DNA from 3 places in the Parashewanella sp. 2210YD4-3 genome. Region 1 is predicted to be linked to each of the others. Evidence: predicted binding sites of a transcription regulator. Region 1 holds the regulator's gene; each other region holds the start of a gene.

Region 1 (4,454 bases):
CAGAGCTCAGGTTAAATAATACAAGGTTTATGAACTCCTGCGTTGTCTAATACTTGTTGTATCAATTAAGATCGATATTAACTTTTATTTCGTAATTCTATGGTAATAGTTCAAACATCGTTGAAGATCTTTTTAGCACTATTAATACTTCGACTGAATGAGATTATTGTTATCAATGAAGAATAGAGTTGAATGTTCTCAATAGAAAACAGTGTGAAAAAACGGTTTAATTTACTGGGATTATGTTACATGAAAGAGTAAAATGCCGCCCAAAATAAAAATTTAAACCTACACCCACACTTACGTTATTTTTTTCGGAGAAAATAATGCAACAACATGACATAACAATCGCTGATTTTGATCCAGAATTGGCTCAAGCGATGCAAAAAGAAAAAGTACGTCAAGAAGAACACATTGAATTAATTGCTTCGGAAAACTACACCAGTGCTCGAGTGATGGAAGCACAAGGTTCTGTATTAACTAATAAGTACGCAGAAGGTTATCCAGGTAAACGTTATTATGGTGGTTGTGAACACGTAGATGTTGTTGAAACTTTGGCCATTGAGCGAGTAAAAGAACTGTTTGGTGCAGTTTACGCTAACGTACAGCCACATTCAGGTTCACAAGCTAACTCGGCCGTATACATGACCTTACTGAAACCAGGTGACAAAGTATTAGGTATGAACCTAGCACACGGCGGTCATTTAACTCATGGTTCACCAGTAAATTTTTCAGGTAAATTGTATGATATCGTGCCTTACGGTATCGACGAATCAGGTAAAATTGATTATCAAGAGCTTGAGCAATTAGCTGTTGAACATAAGCCTAAAATGATCATTGGTGGTTTCTCTGCCTATTCAGGTATTGTTGATTGGGCGAAAATGCGTGAAATTGCTGATAAAATTGACGCTTATTTATTTGTCGATATGGCTCACGTTGCTGGCTTAATTGCGGCAGGCGTTTATCCAGACCCATTACCTCATGCCCACGTTGTGACCTCAACCACTCACAAGACATTGGCAGGTCCTCGTGGTGGTATCATCTTATCAGCTGAACAAGATGAAGATTTACACAAAAAACTAAACTCTGCGGTATTCCCAGGTGGTCAAGGTGGCCCATTAATGCACGTTATCGCAGGTAAAGCGGTAGCCTTTAAAGAAGCATTATTACCAGAGTTTAAAGCTTACCAACAGCAAGTTGTTAAGAATGCTAAAGCTATGGTGGAAGTATTCCTAGAGCGCGGTTACAAAATCGTTTCTGGTGGAACTGAAAACCACTTAATGCTGGTTGACTTGATTGGGCGCGAACTAACAGGTAAAGAAGCTGATGCTGCGTTAGGTAGTGCTAACATCACTGTTAATAAAAACTCAGTGCCTAATGATCCTCGCTCGCCATTTGTAACTTCTGGTGTTCGTATTGGTACACCAGCAATTACCCGTCGTGGATTTAAAGAAGCAGAAGCTCAAACATTAACGCATTGGATCTGTGATGTTCTAGATGATGCTCATAATGAAGATGTGATTAACCGTGTGAAGCAACAAGTTCTTGAGCTTTGCGGTCGCTTTCCTGTCTACAAATAAAAAGCATAAGTAGCAGAAGCTCTTGAAATAAGATAAAATCTTGTGGCCGAAAGGGAACCCTTTCGGCCACTTTTTTTGGTCATGGCAACACAGGGGGCACAATGCATTGTCCATTTTGTAATAAAACAGATACGAAAGTGATTGACTCTCGTCTGGTATCAGAAGGACACCAAGTTAGGCGTCGTCGTGAATGTACCTGTTGCCATGAGCGTTTTACCACCTTTGAAGGTGCTGAGCTTGTAATGCCTAAGGTTATAAAAAGTGACGGAAGTCGCCAGCCTTTTGATGAAGAAAAGCTTCGTAGAGGGATGAGCATTGCAGCTGAAAAACGCCCTGTTTCAGTAGAGCAGATTGAGCAAGCTTTGGCAAAAATTAAATCGACTTTAAGAGCTACAGGTGAACGCGAAATTAAATCTCAAATGATTGGCAATCTAATGATGGAGCAATTGATGATCTTAGATAAAGTTGCCTATATTCGCTTTGCATCAGTATATCGAGCATTTGAAGACGTGTCTGAGTTTGGCGAAGCAATCGCTAAGTTAGAAAAATAACCCCAAGATACTCACCGGAATTCCATATCATGTGGTCGACTTTTGATAGAAAAATGATGACCAGAGCCTTACAGCTAGCGGCTAAAGGTAAATATACCACTCGCCCTAATCCAAATGTTGGCTGCGTTATCACTCAAGGTGAAATGGTCGTTGGTGAAGGGTTCCATCTTCGTGCTGGCGAACCTCATGCCGAAGTTCATGCGCTTAATCAAGCGCAAGAACAAGCTCAAGGTGCTACTGCATATGTCACTTTAGAGCCATGCAGTCATTATGGTAGAACAGGCCCGTGTGCTGTAGCTATAGTGAAAGCTCAAGTTGCCAGAGTTGTCATTGCTGCAGATGATCCCAATCCTCAAGTTTCTGGTCGAGGAATCAAAATCCTAAGAGAGGCGGGCATTCAGGTCGATTCAGGCCTGTATGCAGAACAGTCTCGTGCTTTGAACTTAGGATTCATGAAAAGAATGGAAGTTGGACGACCTTGGGTAACCCTTAAAGTCGCTGCAAGCTTAGACGGAAAAACAGCATTATCAAATGGTGTGTCAAAATGGATCACTGGTACTGAGTCTCGTCAAGATGTACAAAAATTACGCTTAAAGCATTGTGCTGTGATCACAGGTATTAATACCGTACTTGAAGATGATTGTGGCCTTAATGTTCGTCATAGTGAGTTAGGACTGCTAGCTCAAGATTTAACAGGTGCCGATATTAAGCAACCTATGCGAGTAGTACTTGATTCACATTGTCGTATGCCTTTAACAGCGAAGTTGCTCAATATAACCTCGCCAGTATTATTAGTTTCGACACAAGAGTACCCGCAAGATTTTAAAGATAAGCTGCCAAGCCATGTCCAATATGAGGTTCTGCCTGAACAAAACGGACGTGTGTGCTTAACTGCATTAATGGATTTTCTTGGCCAAAGCTGCAATAGCGTAATGATTGAAGCTGGAGCGACCTTAATTGGCAGTTTTATCAAAGAGCAGTTAGCTGATGAGTTATATTTATATCAAGCACCTAAAATACTAGGAAGTTGCGGAAGAAGTATGATGCAGCTACCTGATTTTCAGATAATGTCGGAATTGCCATCGTTGAATTTATTAGAACGAGTGCAACTAGGGCAAGACTTGAGAATGCGATTTAAGCTGAATTAATCGAGACACATTTATCACCAATCCCCAATCTTCCACTTTATTTGAGGGGATAAATGAGTAGTGAGAACTATGTTTACCGGAATTATCGAGGCCGTAGGCCACATTAAACATATAGACCGTAATAGTGATGATATTAGGCTTACCGTATTAAGCGGCAAGCTTGATCTTTCGGATGTAAAATTAGGTGACAGTATTGCAACTAACGGTGTTTGTTTGACTGTGGTGTCATTAAATTCGAACGGTTATGTTGCGGATGTATCTGCCGAAACAGTGGCGTTAACAGGCTTTGACCGTTACCAAGTGGGTGAAAAGCTCAATTTAGAAAAAGCAGTAACACCAACAACACGACTTGGTGGACATATGGTTTCAGGCCATGTCGATGGTATCGCTCATGTTGTTAAACGTGAGAATCGTGGTAAAGCCATTGAGTTTTGGCTTCAAGCTCCAAGCGAGTTGGCAAGATATATTGCACATAAAGGTTCAATCACTATTGACGGTGTTAGCTTGACGGTAAATGAAGTGCAAGGTGCAAAATTTAGGCTAACCATAGTGCCTCATACTGCCGATGAAACAACACTTATCGATTTACAAGCAGGCGATAAAGTTAATATTGAGGTAGATCAGATTGCCCGCTACTTAGAGCGATTGATGCAAGCATCTACAGAAACTCAAACTGAATCCGGTTTAACCATAGAAACTCTAGCCAAAGCTGGATTTATGCGTTGAACCCACTCAAAAAAATCTAATGAAGTAAAGGTCTTAACATGGCGTTACACAGCATAGAAGAAATCATTGAAGATATTCGATTAGGTAAAATGGTTATCTTGATGGACGATGAAGACAGAGAGAACGAGGGCGACCTAATCATGGCCGCAGAACTTGTGACTCCTGAAGCCATTAACTTCATGGCAACTTACGGCCGTGGCTTGATCTGTCAAACCATGACAAGAGCACGTTGTGAACAGTTAAACTTGCCATTAATGGTGAGCAATAATAATGCACAGTTTGCAACAAACTTTACTGTTTCTATTGAAGCAGCCCGTGGGGTAACCACTGGTATTTCTGCTCATGATCGTGCTGTAACGGTTCAAGCGGCAGTAGCAAAAAATGCAAAAGCATCTGACTTGGTTCAGCCGGGTCATATTTTCCCATTGATGGCACAAGAAGGTGGCGTA
Region 2 (4,454 bases), on a different contig from region 1:
GACTAACATCAACTTCCTCCGGACGCCAGAAAAAAGAAAGTTGCTTTTCTATTAGTTTTTCAAAAACTTCGTATTTTTGTTGATCATAACGTGCAACGTTGACAGGTTGACCAAAAAACATTGGTTCTTTGGTTGCATCATTGGGTTGTTGACAAAAAGTTGAATAAGCCATGTTGTATTACTCTGCACTCTAAAAGGGGACTTAACGTCCCCAGATTAATCCTATTAATGAAATGTAAGATTAGATCTTACATGCACCGCCTGCGCATCCATCATCCTCTTCTTCAACACTGGTTATATCATCCAGTTGATCTGAGGCTCCATCTCGAGTGTTATGATAATATAAAGTCTTCACTCCAAGCTTGTATGCAGTCAATAAATCTTTCAGTAATGTCTGCATTGGGACTTTAGCATCACTAAATTTGGTTGGATCATAGTTAGTATTTGCAGAAATTGCTTGGTCAACAAACTTTTGCATGATACCGACTAATTCAAGATAACCTTGATTTCCATTCATGTTCCAAAGTAGTTCATACTTGTCTTTTAGTTTATCAAAATCAGGTACAACTTGTTTTAGTTGTCCATCTTTACTTGCCTTAATACTGATCAAACCTCGTGGAGGCTCAATACCATTTGTAGCATTCGAGATTTGTGAAGACGTCTCTGATGGCATCAATGCAGATAAGGTCGAGTTACGTAATCCGTACTGCTGTATATCACTACGCAAACTTTCCCAATCTAGGTGCAATGGCTCATTACAAATCTTATCTAGATCTTTTTTGTACGTATCAATTGGCAAGATACCTTTAGAGTAGGTCGTCTCATTAAATAACGGACAAGCACCGTATTCTTTAGCCAAATTCATTGAAGCTTTCAATAAGTAGTACTGAATAGCTTCAAATGTTTTATGGGTTAGACCATTAGCACTACCATCTGAATACTTTAAACCGTTCTTCGCAATATAGTTAGCAAAGTTAATTACACCGATACCTAATGTACGGCGGTTCATAGAGGAAAGTTCAGCGGCTTTGATTGGGTAATCTTGATAATCAAGTAAATTATCTAGAGCACGAACAGCAAGGTCTGAAAGTTCTTCAAGTTCGTCTAGGTTTTCGATAGCACCTAAGTTTAATGCCGAAAGCGTACAAAGTGCTATTTCACCATTTGGATCATTGATGTCGTTTAATGGCTTAGTTGGCAATGCAATCTCTAAACACAGATTAGATTGACGAACAGGCGCAACTTTTGAGTCAAATGGACTATGAGTATTACAGTGATCAACGTTCTGAATATAAATACGACCTGTTGATGCTCGCTCTTGCATCAATAGTGAAAATAGCTCAGATGCCTTGATATTTTGGCGCTTGATGTTGCTGTCATTTTCATATTGAAGATATAAACGTTCGAACTCAACTTGATCTTCAAAGAAAGCATCATAAAGACCTGGAACATCTGATGGGCTGAATAATGAAATCTCTTGGCCTTTGATCAAACGTTGATACATCAACTTATTGATTTGAACACCATAATCTAAGTGACGAATACGGTTATCTTCTACACCACGGTTGTTTTTAAGAACCAGTAGTGATTCAACTTCTAAATGCCAAATAGGGTAGAATAGGGTTGCAGCACCACCACGAACACCGCCTTGAGAACAAGATTTAACCGCAGTTTGGAAATGCTTATAAAAAGGAATGCAACCTGTGTGGAATGCTTCACCACTACGAATTGGGCTACCTAGAGCACGAATGCGACCCGCATTGATACCAATACCAGCACGCTGACTAACATATTTAACGATTGCAGATGAAGTAGCGTTGATAGAGTCTAAGCTGTCGTCACACTCGATGAGTACGCATGAACTGAACTGACGAGTAGGGGTACGTACACCAGCCATTATTGGTGTTGGTAAAGAAATCTTGAATTTAGACGTAGCATCATAAAAACGTTTGATGTAATCAAGACGTGTTTCTTTCGGATAACGTGAGAACAAGCAAGCAGCTACAAGAATATATAAAAACTGGGCGCTTTCATATACTTCACCCGATACACGGTTTTGTACTAAATACTTACCCTCTAACTGCTTTACTGCAGCATAAGAGAAAGTCATATCACGCCAATGATCTATGTAAGAATCCATAATATCAATTTCATCCTTGGTATAGTCTTCAAGGATGTGATTGTCGTATTTACCTAACTCAATCAGTTTGGTTACATGATCATAAAGCTTTGGTGGCTCAAATTGACCAAAGGCTTTCTTTCGTAAATGGAAAACAGCTAAACGAGCAGCTAAAAACTGGTAATCAGGTGACTGTGGAGAAATTAAATCTGCAGCTGCCTTGATAATGGTTTCATGAATCGCTTCAGTTGGAATACCGTTAAAAAATTGAAGGTGAGAGCGAAGTTCCACTTCGGATACAGATACATTGTTAAGCCCTTCGGCTGCCCATGTGATCACGCGATGGATCTTTTCGAGATCGATGGTCTCTCTTTCACCACTACGCTTTGTAACTGTCATATTGCTGTTCATTGAAGATAAGCCTTGTCTATATATCGTCAGCAACTACTGCTGAGTTGTTCATGTAATACAATCGAATCATGACAACCCTTGGCCAGGCAAGGTGAAGTCTTAATTTGTTTATTCTGTAGGCAAATTGTAGTGTAGCGATTGTTATTGATACACAAGATATAGTGTTTATTATGTTGTTATCTACAAGATAGTGAGGTTTGTCGTATTTTGCAAGATGTATATCTTGTGGATAACCTGAGTGTAAAATCAAGGTTAGTAGTGGCTAACCATAGAAGCTTTTTTGCTAAACCCTATGTAAGCATTAGGCCAATATATGAACGATAAAAATTTTCTTTGCATGAGTTAAAAAAATGTTAAAAACATTATTTTAAAAATTGAACAATGACAAAAGATCGTTAGGATCGTTTAAAATAAGATCGGCATCCCAATCGCTAAAATTTTCATCAGAAGGTATATATCCCCACGTTGCGATAGCAGATTTCATTCCCGCATTTTTAGCTGCATCAATATCCGTTAGCGAATCACCCACATAAATAATGTCACTTGTTGGTAAATTCATCTGTTGAGCAGCAAGAAGCATGGGCTGAGCATTGGGCTTGTTATGCGTAGTAGAGTCACCAGAAATGAGAGTTGTATTCTGTGTAAATAACTCGAATTTTGCTACCAAAGGACGGGCAAACTTGGCTACTTTGTTAGTAACAATACCATAGCTCAAACCGTGACAGTCTAATTGATTGATTAGGGAATCTATGCCATTGAAGTAATCCGTTTTATGGCCACTTACATCTTGATAATGCTTCAGCATAGTTTGTTGAACCAGTTGTTGAATCTCTATAGGTTGCGTAGGAATTGCAGTTTGGCAAATAATTAAACTTCCTTGGGAGACAGATTCCTTAACTAATTGTTCAGAAACTTGTGCAAAGCCGTGATCGGCTAAACTGAGATTAAGTGCATAAGTTAAGTCTTTTGCTGTATCCAGTAATGTGCCATCAAGATCGAACAAAATCCCTTTTATCTTTTCTTGCATCATTTAACCTTTTGGCACGCAATCATATAGTTGACATCAAGCTTGTTCGTATATGAAAAAATCTGTGTCAATGGATTGTATTTAGTACCAAGAGCATCAAAACACTGAAGTTCTGTTTGTTCTACTAATTTTATCAATTCAGAAGGGCGGATAAATTTACTGTGGTCGTGTGTGCCAACAGGAAGCATTTTTAAAAGATATTCAGCGCCAACAATAGCTTGAATGTATGACATGAGATTACGGTTGATGGTAGAGAAAAAAGCATAGCCATCTTTTTTTACCATATCGCAGCAAGCCTGAATCACAGAAAGCGGATCTGGAACATGCTCCAGCATTTCCATACAAGTCACAACATCGTAATGTTCACGAAAATCGTTTCGGTGAGATTCGGCAGTTTGTTGCAAGTAATTCACTGTGACACCAGATTCTAATGCGTGTAATCGTGCTACTTCTAATGGCTCAGTGCCCATATCCAATCCAGTAACATTAGCGCCAAGTTTCGCCATGCTTTCAGATAGAATTCCACCACCACAACCTACGTCTAATACATTTTTACCAAATAAGCCTTGGCTTTTTTCATCAATATAATTGAGACGCAATGGATTCATTTGGTGTAGTGGTTTAAATTCACCATTTGGATCCCACCATGTAGCAGCCATACTTTCAAACTTAGCGATTTCTTGTTTATCTACATTTAAATTGTCTTGCATACTGAGTTGCCAAATATCCGGCTTAAAATTAGTTGGGATTATATAACGATTAATAACTTTAGCTATGCAAATAATTTATCAATCGGTTAAAAAAAGTGCTAACAATCAGTGGTTTTTTGATTAGTATTAAGGACAGATATTTATTCGTATTGATTCAAACAACTTAATATCACAGGTTTTGAGCGCA
Region 3 (4,454 bases), on a different contig from region 1:
TGTTCAAATTTTCCATCGATCATAACATCCACAAGCTCAATAATTTGCTGTTGCTCTGAGGATAATTCATCTATGGTGTAACCAGACCAAAGCCAGATATCTTTATCAGGACATTCTGATTTTACTCGCTTAACCAAAGATAAAACCCCATGGTGATTTGCGGGGTGTAGTGGATCCCCTCCAGATAGGCTAAGGCCTCGTCGCTTTATTCGAGTATCGTTTAAATCATCAATGACCTGCTGTTCCATCGTTTCATCAAATTTAGAACCAGAGCTGGGACTCCAAGTACTTTGGTTATAGCAACCTCGACATTGATGAATGCAACCTGAAACAAACAAGGTTGCACGTGTACCCGGCCCGTTGACAACATCAACGGGGAAATATTGAGAGAAGTGCATCATGAACCTAAAGGTGTTTTACTCGCCGTTTAACTTCTTCTTGCTTACCCGAGTTAAACGGACGGGCGTCGGGGCTTCCTAAATAACCACAGACTCGGCGAGTTACTGATACTCGACTCGGATTGTGGTTACCACATTTAGGGCAAGTAAAACCTTTACTGGTACATTCAAACTCACCGAGATAACCACATTCGTAGCATTCATCTATCGGTGTGTTCGTTCCGTAATATGGTACTCGGGTATAGCTGTAATCCCAGACATTCTCTAGTGCTTCCACATTGTGCTGCATATTTGGGTATTCGCCATAGCAAATAAAACCACCGTTAGCGACTTCAGGATAAGGTTGCTCAAAGTCAATTTTGTCGTATGGATTTACTTTCTTTTCAACATCTAAATGAAAGCTATTTGTGTAATAACCTTTATCAGTTACCCCCTCAATTAACCCAAACTCTTTGGCATCTATTGAATGAAAACGACTACATAAGTTTTCACTGGGAGTGCTATATAAACTAAAGCCATATCCTGTTTCTTGCTTCCAAGTTTCAGTTGCCGCTTTAAGATGCTTTACGATATTAAGGGCTTTCTTTCGTAGAAAGTCACTGTCATATACATGTATATCTGAGCCATAAATTGCGTTTATTGTTTCATGAAGCCCAATATAACCAAGTGAAATCGAAGCTCGACCATTTTTGAAAATATTACAAATGTCATCTTCGGCTTGTAACCTAACTCCACAAGCGCCTTCCATATACAAAATAGGTGCAACTTTGGCTTTTACGCCTTGAAGACGCTCAATGCGGGTATCTAATGCAAGACGTGCCACTTTGAGTCTTTTATTAAGTAGCTGATAAAATGATTTCTCATCACCTTTTGCTTCGATTGCAATACGAGGTAAGTTAAGACTAACAACACCAATGTTATTCCGTCCCTCATGTAAATGCTTACCGTCTTCATGGTATTCACTTAAGAAACTTCGACAACCCATCGGGGTTTTAAATGAACCTGTAACTTTAACCACTTGATCATAATTCAAGATATCGGGATACATTCGACTTGCAGCGCATTGTAGAGCTTGCTGTTTAATGTCGTAATTAACATCGCCTTGTTTGTGATTTACACCATCTTTAATCGCAAACACTAATTTAGGAAATACGGCTGTTTTATGGTTTTTTCCTAATCCAGCTATTCTTACCTTCAAAATAGACTCTTGGATCAATCGTGATTCCCAGCTTGTACCTAAACCAAAACCAAAGGTGACAAAAGGTGTTTGGCCATTTGCGGTATGCAAGGTATTGACTTCGTATTCCAAGGACTGAAATGCATCATGGCACTCTTTTATCGTTTGCGCTCTGGCATAGGCATCAGCATCAGAGATATTCCACTGCTCACCCACAACTAAATGCTTATCATAGCTTTTGCGCACAAAAGGAGCTAATACTTCATCGATTCGATTAATGGTAGTTCCACCATAGATATGGCTGGCAACCTGAGCAATAATTTGAGCCGTTACTGCTGTTGCTGTTGAAATTGACTTTGGAGTTTCAATTTCGGCATTTCCCATCTTAAAACCATGAGTAAGCATGCCTTCTAAGTCTATTAACATACAGTTGAACATAGGAAAAAAAGGCGCGTAGTCTAGGTCATGATAATGGAGTTCACCTCTGTCATGAGCTTGAACAACCTCCTTTGGCAACATATGCTTTTTGGCATAATTTTTAGCTACAATACCCGCTAAGAGATCTCTTTGGGTAGGAATAACTTTCGCATCTTTATTGGCATTTTCATTAAGTAAATCTGCATTACTTTGATCAACTAGTCCACGAATTTCTTTATTCAGATTGCTGCCTGACTCACGAACAACATCGCGATCATGCCGATATTCAATGTAATGTCTGGCCATTGCTTTATATGGGCCAACCATAAGCTCATTTTCTACTGCATCTTGTAATTGTTGAATGGCAACTTCTTGCTGAGCGGCAAATTTTTTATGAACCCTATCAGCGACCAATTGAGCATACGCTTGATCAGATACTCCAGCAGCCTGTGCCGCTGCATTCACCGCTAAATAAATACGCTTTGGATCAAATACTGTTTTGAGTCCGTCTCGCTTTATCACTAATGGCATGCCATTCTCCAATTTACATTGCTTGCAATAGATACTCTATGTAGTGTTATTTTAGACAAACAGCACTAGATGATGTGTATTAAGCAATATAAAATCGAATATAACTATGATCTCGATCACCTTTGAAGCGAACAAAAAAATGGGCTAATCATTTCTGCTGACCAGCCCACTAAACCAAAATGTCAATCTTGCATTTTATTTTTAACTTAAATCATTCACTATCTTTAAACATTGATCTTTTAACAATGCCAGCTCACCTTGAGGAATATCTACTTTTTCAAGCAAGGTTTGCTTAAGTGATAATGCTTCTAAACGTATACCTTTACCTTGCTCTGTTAAAACCAACACTTTTTTTCTTTCATCAGCTTGGTTCTTGGCTTTTGTCAGAAGAGATTTACTTTCTAATCGTTTAACTATCGGAGTTAATGTTCCTAAATCAAGCATGGTTGCTTGGGAAAGTTCAGTTAAACTTATTCCGTCTTCACACCACAGCGCTTGCATTACCAAATACTGAGGAAAAGTCAGTTGATACTGCTCTAGCAGCGGTCGATATGCTCGAATAATCGCATTATTTGCAGAGTAAACGGCAAAACACACGTTATCGGTTAATTGCTGTTTATCTGTCATAGCTCTTCCTTAAAAAATAGTTTGCGCACAAAGTAATTGTTTTTCATTTTCTTCAGGTGTATAGTCTACCACAATTAGTTAGCGCGCAAAGCAATGTCCTCTCCTTAATGATTTTAGGTAACAGTTATGATCACACAAAATATCCATCTTCATTCTCGTCCAGAAGGTTTACCTTCAGCTGAAAACTTTAAACTTGTTGAAGTTACACTCCCAGAACTTAAAGAAGGAGAAGTTTTGATTGAAAACTTATGGATGTCTGTTGATCCATACATGCGTGGAAGAATGATCGACCGCAAAAGCTACATTCCACCATTCCAAATCGGTGATGTACTTGAGGGCGGCGCAATTGGTAAAGTTATCGAGTCTAAAAATGATAATTTAGCAGTGGGCACTCTTGTCACTCATATGATGGGATGGCGCAAGCATTTTGTTTCATCAGCTGAACCACTTACTGCCTTACCACAGACACCATTCGATCCTTCTTACTTCTTAGGCGTCATGGGTATGCCAGGAATGACTGCATGGACGGGGTTAAACCGCATTGCTAACTTAAAAGCTGGCGAGACTTTATTCGTTTCTGCTGCATCAGGAGCTGTTGGCAGTGTAGCATGCCAACTGGGCAAGTTAATGGGCGCCAAAGTGGTTGGCTCGGTAGGCAGTGATGAAAAAGCAGATGCTTTAAGAGCTCTTGGCGTTGATGAAGTGATCAACTATAAGACTACAGATGATTTAAATGCAGCCCTCGCCCAAGCAGCACCAGAAGGGATAGATGTCTACTTTGAAAATGTCGGTGGTGAGCATTTAGAAGCTGCGCTAAACAATATGAAGGATTATGGCCGAATTGCCGTATGTGGCATGATTGCTCAATATAACGACACCAAACCAACTCCTGGACCTGCAAACCTTGCTCAAATTATCATTAAAAAGCTAAATATTGAAGGCTTTATCGTATTTGACCATTGGGAACATTATGGTGAATTTACCCAGCAAATGGGGCAATGGTTAGCTGAAGAAAAAATCAAAGTTGAGCAGACGGTTTTCGAAGGACTAGAGAATGCACCTGATGCATTTATTGGACTATTTGAAGGCAAAAACAAAGGAAAAATGTTAGTGAAACTATAAGTTATCGCTAAAATAGGTTTGGTAGCAAATAATGCCGCCAAACCTACTTTCCTATACTTTTAGCTTATTGGTCAACTGTCCAAATTGTCCATTTATACGCAGTAGAAGTACCTTCTACTGCTGATTCAGCTGTAACTCGGCGATTACGAGCATGGGCATAAGAATCATCACCTTCTGCTACT

What was found. The regulator NrdR, encoded in region 1, represses ribonucleotide reductase genes. The targets are predictions, from matches to a motif close to AAACACNANATNTNGTGTTT.
Region 2: a site for NrdR is predicted at 2,678-2,697, ahead of nrdA (class 1a ribonucleoside-diphosphate reductase subunit alpha). Genes of this name have one in related genera too.
Region 3: a site for NrdR is predicted at 2,584-2,603, ahead of nrdD (anaerobic ribonucleoside-triphosphate reductase). Genes of this name have one in related genera too.

The regions. Positions count from the first base shown of each region.
Region 1 is NZ_JBWQOG010000001.1:61,710-66,163, reverse strand. It holds gene glyA (serine hydroxymethyltransferase) at 327-1,580, shown strand; gene nrdR (transcriptional regulator NrdR) at 1,682-2,131, shown strand; gene ribD (bifunctional diaminohydroxyphosphoribosylaminopyrimidine deaminase/5-amino-6-(5-phosphoribosylamino)uracil reductase RibD) at 2,161-3,279, shown strand; gene AC1EU0_RS00240 (riboflavin synthase) at 3,349-4,005, shown strand; gene ribBA (bifunctional 3,4-dihydroxy-2-butanone-4-phosphate synthase/GTP cyclohydrolase II) at 4,044-4,454, shown strand, end outside.
Region 2 is NZ_JBWQOG010000003.1:96,074-100,527, forward strand. It holds gene nrdB (class Ia ribonucleoside-diphosphate reductase subunit beta) at 1-172, opposite strand, end outside; gene nrdA (class 1a ribonucleoside-diphosphate reductase subunit alpha) at 242-2,530, opposite strand; gene AC1EU0_RS05665 (HAD family hydrolase) at 2,898-3,560, opposite strand; gene ubiG (bifunctional 2-polyprenyl-6-hydroxyphenol methylase/3-demethylubiquinol 3-O-methyltransferase UbiG) at 3,557-4,267, opposite strand.
Region 3 is NZ_JBWQOG010000015.1:4,098-8,551, reverse strand. It holds gene nrdG (anaerobic ribonucleoside-triphosphate reductase-activating protein) at 1-398, opposite strand, end outside; gene nrdD (anaerobic ribonucleoside-triphosphate reductase) at 406-2,523, opposite strand; gene AC1EU0_RS17775 (MarR family winged helix-turn-helix transcriptional regulator) at 2,725-3,150, opposite strand; gene AC1EU0_RS17770 (NADP-dependent oxidoreductase) at 3,277-4,272, shown strand; gene AC1EU0_RS17765 (OmpA family protein) at 4,337-4,454, opposite strand, start outside.